DNA from 2 places in the Virgibacillus sp. DJP39 genome. Region 2 is predicted to be linked to the other one. Evidence: a T-box and tRNA genes for the amino acid it is inferred to sense, from the RefSeq annotation. Region 2 holds a T-box; the other holds one or more tRNA genes.

Region 1 (3,428 bases), on a different contig from region 2:
ATTATGTTAAAATTTAATCCTGAAGTATCTTATTCGGATGAACTTTACAAGCTTTATGACAATCCAGGATTATTCCGTCTTATTTCAAAGGATGATGATCAGGATAAGCTGATGTACTATCTTTATGCAGTGAGTACCAATGTAAAAAGGAATTTTAACCCTAATCATCTTATGAATTATGAAATGATTAAATGGGGAATAGAAACAGGCGCTACACAGTATGACTTTGGTGGCTTTTTCGAAAAATCAGATGGATTATACAAAAGAAGAGTCAACGGAGTACATCGAAGAAATTGACAAGGTGTATAAACCATTTATGTATACAATACTTGAAAGAGTTATTCCAATGATAAAACGATTACGTAAAAAACCAAACAAACAGAATGAGTAAGGCGAAAAATAGACATGAAGAAGGTGAGGTAATCGTGGATAAAAAAACATTAGGTATCATCGGCGGAGTTGGTCCGTTGGCTACGATGTTCATAGGTGAGATGATTGTAAGAAAGACAGTTGCAGAAAAAGATCAGGACCATGTAAATATGATTATTACAAATAATACAAACATACCAGACCGCACGGCTTTTATTTTAGACCAAAGTAATGAAGATCCTGTACCTTTGATTATATCTGATGCGCACAGACTTGAATCTACCGGTGCAGAAGTGCTTGCAATGCCATGTAATACAGCTCATTCATTTTTAAATCGTATTCAGGCAGGAACTGACTTACCTGTTATTAATATGATTCGTGAGACTGTTTCAAGAGCAGTCTATAATGGTAATCAAAATATAGGGATCTTAGCAACGACTGGTACGATTCAAACGGGCGTTTACCAAGCAGAATGTAAGGAATTCGGGATAGATTATACAGTTTCGGATACCTATATTCAATCAGTCGTCATGTCAATTATCTATGACGACATTAAAGCAGGAAAGCCAGTGACCAGAGAGAAGTGGACAACTGTTGAACAAGCTATGTTTAATGCTGGTTGCGATAAAATTATTTTAGGGTGTACAGAGCTATCACTTGTAAAGCACGACCTTTTACTAAATGGGAGGTACATCGACTCACTTCAAGTGCTTGCTGAAGCAGCGATTGAAAGTTGTGGTTATGAAGTGAAAAGGTAAAGGGTATTAACTGATTTGTATTCTGGCCTTCCTTAATATATCCTGGTTTAAAAATAAAATAGTGAAAAAGGCTAAAATCCGATTGGCAGCAAGCTCGGGTTTTAGCTTTTTTTGCCGATTTTTAAGTTATTTATCGTTGAGATGTCCTATTGTTTACTTTATACTAATTAGATAGATTAATTGAGGAGGAATTTTACATGCAACGAATGATGTGTAAGGGAAAGATACATAGAGCTACAGTAACTGAAGCTGAACTTGATTATGTTGGTAGTATAACGATTGACTATCAGTTAATGAAAGAGGCTAATATAAAACCATATGAAATGGTGCAGATTGCAAATTTAAAAAATGCAGCCAGATGGAAGACGTATGCAATTCCAGCTCCAGAGGGTTCAAATCGTATTTGTTTAAACGGCCCGCCAGCAAATTTATTTTCACCAGGTGATTTGGTTATAATTCTAAGTCAAGGACTATTTACTGATGAAGAAATAGAACACCTAAAACCAAAAGTAGTGTTTGTTGATGAAAATAACGAGATTACTAGTGTTGAAGAGCATGATCTACATTGGCCAGAAGGCGTGAAAATTTAATACCCTATTAATTAGATGAAGGACAACAAAAAAGAACGACACCATTTTCTTTTAGAGAAAGTGGTGTCGTTCTTTTTTTTTAGGAAAGTATGGAGCATAGCGGGCTCGAACCGCTGACCTCCACGCTGCCAGCGTGGCGCTCTCCCAGCTGAGCTAATGCCCCCTGATGAACCAGATTTAATTATATGCTTTATTTGAATCTTTTTCAACCTTAATTTTGATAGATTATAAAATTCTTCCGTATCAGCTAAAACTATCATTGAGTTATAGGAACACTATGTAAGTACTGATATGGATTACATATGAATAATTAATTTCCAACTATTTATTATTTTGGGTTTATGTCGATATATAGAATATCAGCAATGCCTGTATTGTCGATTGTTGTTGATTTATAAATAGAAGTAAACTACTATTACTTTATAACTAGATAAAAAGTACTATAATAAATGATAAAGGCAAACTATCTGAAAGGATAGGACGCAAAGCTTAGGGTCTACCGCATACATGGAAGATAAATTCCAAATGTCATGACAGCCTGGTTACCAATACGTCAATTTAATTATACATATATATTAAATTGTGTTGGCTATTCTATTAATTAGGATAGCTATTTTTTATCACAAAAAAAGTATGAAAAAAAAGGGGAAATCTAGATGAATAAACTCAAACTAATAAAATATAAATTACCAATTTTCATGATAGTTTTATTAATAATTCCACTATCTTTAGTAGGTTATTTTTCCTATCAGCAAACTGCCATTTTAGAAAAAGCAGTACTTCAAAAAGAAGATATAGAAGCAATGTCTAAAAAGTCACAAGAAGTATTTGCTAAGTATGAGAGCGTCCTAACTAAGATCTCAAAATCAGCAGAGATGAACCCAGAAACATATGCATTTCCAACTGATGCTGAAAAAGAGTTTGTAAATATGCCAACAGTAAATGATCCAATTAAAACTTCCTTTTATGAATCATATCTTAAAGATGTTTCTGCGGACTACGATTATCTTTTAAATCTATATATGTCTACAGATGAAGGCGCATTTTATTTAAATAATATTCCTCCAGAAGAAGTTGATTTAACTAGTTATGATCCACGAACAACCGAGTGGTATAAAAAAGCTACTGAAGCAGAAGGAGAGGTCGTCTGGACTACTCCATATATTGATACTGGTACAGGTAAATCAACCATTACATTAGCAAAAACAATCACGGGCTCAAACGGAAACGTGATAGGTGTAGTTGGAATGGATTTCGAAATGTCTAAACTAGCAACATTATTACGTAATGATATTTTAAAAACGACGTTAATAACGGCAGTGATTTCCATTGTTGCAGGTCTAACAATCGTCTACTTCTTTGTAAAGGGTCTGCTTCAGAGCATTAGAAGAATTAAAAGTGGAATGGAACAAATTGAAAAAGGAGATCTCACGGGAGAACCAATTACCACAAATAGCAAAGATGAACTGAGTGAATTGGCTGGTTCCGTAAATCAAATGAAGGAAAACCTGCATAACATTGTCTATCAAGTAACTAATGCATCAAAACGGGTTACTGGTCAAAGTGAGGTACTTATTCAATCTGCAAGTGAAGTAAAAGGCGGTAGTGAACAAATCGCTTCAACTATGCAGGAAGTATCATCTGGTGCAGAAACACAGGCAAACAGTGCTACTGATTTAGCCGAACTAATGGAACAGTTTAATAGTAAAGT
Region 2 (3,428 bases):
ATTGCATACCTGTTATATCCATTGGTACTGAAACTCCATTCACTTAACATTCCTAAAGGATTAACCATTCTGATCATATACATATTGTTTTTTGGTGGTATCCTATTTACCGTTAAGCAGATCTATCCACTATTTATTAGGCAACTAACTGAATTAAGTGAACAAATCCCAGAATTCACCACACTGTATAAAAATTTGATTTATCAAATGTATGAGTCCACTGCTTTTTTGCCAGAAACAGTTCATGATAAGATGGATAGTCTGTTTATGAAAATAGAAAACACCTTAGGAAAACTGATAGAAAAAATAGCAACTTCCATTACAAGGATATTTGATATAATCGTTCTGCTTACAGTAATACCTGTTCTCGTATTTTATTTCTTGAAGGACACAGATAAAATTAAGAATTGGTTCAAAAAGTGGATTCCAGAGTCCTATCACACAAGAGCACATGACGTTCTTTTTTCTATTGATAAAAGCTTGGGGAATTATATACGTGGACAGTTGTTAGTAAGTCTTTTTGTAATTGTTGCATCATTTGGTTGCTTTTATTTTTTAGGCTTAAAGTATGCTTTAGTACTTGCGATTATAGTGGGTATCTTTAATTTCATTCCTTATTTTGGCCCAATTATTGGTATGTTACCTGCAGTGGCTATCGCTTTTACGGTTTCAACACAACTAGTGTTGTTTGTGGTCATAACGGTTTTTACCATTCAATTAATTGAAAGTAACTTACTGTCACCCTATATTGTTGGAAAGAGTATTCATATTCACCCTGTAGCCATTATCTTTGCTCTGCTTATTGGAGGTGAGATTGGAGGGGTTATAGGTTTGCTGCTCGCAGTTCCAGTTCTAACTGTAACGAAGGAAATTGTTAATCAGGTTAGGTCAAAAAAACTTCTTAATTGACATCTGAAAAAAATATACTTATACTTAATTCAATTAAATTTCTAAAGGGTAAGTTAAAGGAAAAACATATTTATATTAAAAATGTTGAAGGTTCTAAGTACATGAAGTATCAAGCTTTAAAGAGAGGAATTCCCATGGCTGAGAGGAATTCTATAGCCTGAGTCATGGAAAGCTAAACTGGAGTGTGGTTAATAACCATCGGTTTCAAACCGTTATTATGATCAAGTGATGAATAACAAATCATGTTGTTCATAATTAGGGTGGTACCGCGAATAATCTCGTCCCTGCATTAATGCAGAGATGGGATTTTTTTTAATTTTAAAGCGGAATGGGCTTGTTCAGCGACGAAAAGCATAGACAAGAAACCGAAGAGGAAAAGGTTTAATCCTCGTAGTGTTTATTGACTATGTCTCGAGTCGTTAGCCCATGGAGCTGGATCTATTTTAAAGCGGAATGGGCTTGCTGTGACAGAGAGTCTGTTTATAGAAATCTATTAGGAGGAACAAGAATGAAACAATTAACATCTGCTGAAGTAAGACAAATGTATATTGATTTTTTCAAAGAAAAAGGTCATCGAGTTGAGCCTAGCGCTTCACTAGTACCTGTTGAGGATCCAACTTTATTGTGGATTAATAGTGGTGTAGCCACACTAAAAAAATATTTCGATGGCAGGGTTATTCCTGATAATCCCCGTTTAGTTAATGCTCAGAAATCAATTCGAACAAATGATATTGAAAACGTTGGATTTACCGCACGCCACCATACGTTTTTTGAAATGCTTGGAAACTTTTCAATTGGAGACTATTTTAAGAAAGAAGCAATCGAGTGGGGCTGGGAGTTTTTAACAAGTAAAAAATGGATAGGCTTTGATCCTGAACTTCTAGCTGTTACAGTTCATCCTGAAGACGATGAAGCATATAATATTTGGCTAAATGATATTAAAATACCTAAAGAACGAATTATTCGTCTAGAGGAAAACTTTTGGGACATTGGGGAAGGACCAAGTGGGCCAAATACTGAGATTTTTTTTGATCGAGGTGAAAAATACGGGAATGATCCAGATGATCCTGAGTTATACCCAGGCGGCGAAAATGATCGGTATCTCGAAATTTGGAATTTAGTATTCTCTCAGTTCAATCATAATCCTGATGATACGTATACACCATTACCTAATAAGAATATAGATACTGGAATGGGACTTGAGCGTATGGTTTGTGTTATTCAAGATACCCCTACAAACTTTGAAACAGATTTATTTATGCCGATTATAAAAGAAGTTGAAAATTTTGCAACTGTTTCATATGGGAAAACTGATCTGGCTGATACAGCTTACAAGGTAATTGCCGATCATATTAGAACTGTTACGTTTGCTATTGGAGACGGGGCTCTTCCATCCAACGAAGGGCGTGGTTATGTCTTACGCAGACTTCTCCGAAGAGCTGTGCGTTTCGCTAAACAAATAGGAATTGAAAAGCCGTTTATGTACAAACTGGTATCAAATGTAGGTGCTATTATGAAGGATTTCTACCCTGAAGTATTGAAACAACAAGAACATATTGAAAATATAGTGAAACTAGAAGAGGAGAGATTCCTTGAAACATTGCATGATGGGTTAGAGATGTTAACTACTATTATGAATGTAGAAAAAAGTAAAGGGAGTACAGTGTTCCCTGGTGAAGAAGTCTTCCGCTTATATGACACATATGGATTTCCTAAGGAGTTAACGGAAGAATATGTAAAAGAAGAAGGGTTTACTATAGACAGAGAAGGATTCGAATTAGAGATGGAACGCCAACGAGAACGAGCACGAAATGCTAGGCAAAAAACTGACTCCATGCAGGTTCAGGACGAAATCCTAAGCAAAGTTGACATAGACAGCCAATTTGTTGGATATGATCAACTGGAGGTTGAAACAACCATCTCTCATATTATTAAGGGAAAAGAATTTGTTGACACACTGCAGAAAGGTGATGTGGCGTTTGTATTTTTAAATCAAACACCTTTCTATGCGGAAAGTGGTGGACAAGTTGCGGACAATGGATGGATTTATACAGACGATGCTTCCATGTATGTTGAAACTGTTCAAAAAGCACCAAAAGGGCAACATGTACAACGCGTAATGGTTAAAAAGGGTAGTTTTAATCGTGGTATGCAAGTATCAGCATCTGTCGACAGTAACTTCCGACATGCGGTTGTCAAAAACCACACTGCAACTCACTTATTGCACCAGGCTTTAAAAGATGTTCTAGGCAGCCATGTAAATCAAGCTGGGTCACTAGTGACACCTGAAAAATTACGGTTTGACTTTTCTCATTTCGGTTCCATAAATGATGACGAAATAAAACAAATTGAAACAAAGATTAATGAAAAAATCTGGTCATCAATACCACTTGTAATTGAAAACAAAAATATTGCTGAAGCAAAAGAAATGGGGGCTATGGCATTATTTGGTGAGAAATATGGAGATGTAGTCCGCGTAGTACAAGTTAGTGATTATAGTATTGAGCTATGTGGGGGAT

The links. The T-box of region 2 lies ahead of alaS (alanine--tRNA ligase). A T-box ahead of a tRNA ligase gene usually reads a tRNA of that ligase, here a tRNA-Ala.
Region 1: it encodes a tRNA-Ala, which carries the amino acid that the T-box ahead of alaS (alanine--tRNA ligase) is inferred to sense. The anticodon was not compared.

The regions. Positions count from the first base shown of each region.
Region 1 is NZ_JBMERP010000005.1:97,961-101,388, reverse strand. It holds gene ACOI1D_RS03710 (GNAT family N-acetyltransferase) at 4-297, shown strand; gene ACOI1D_RS03705 (hypothetical protein) at 251-391, shown strand; gene ACOI1D_RS03700 (aspartate/glutamate racemase family protein) at 384-1,127, shown strand; gene panD (aspartate 1-decarboxylase) at 1,325-1,717, shown strand; tRNA gene ACOI1D_RS03690 (tRNA-Ala) at 1,808-1,880, opposite strand; cyclic di-GMP riboswitch class I at 2,165-2,267, shown strand; gene ACOI1D_RS03685 (methyl-accepting chemotaxis protein) at 2,374-3,428, shown strand, end outside.
Region 2 is NZ_JBMERP010000001.1:148,874-152,301, forward strand. It holds gene ACOI1D_RS00710 (AI-2E family transporter) at 1-909, shown strand, start outside; T-box leader at 985-1,198, shown strand; gene alaS (alanine--tRNA ligase) at 1,418-3,428, shown strand, end outside.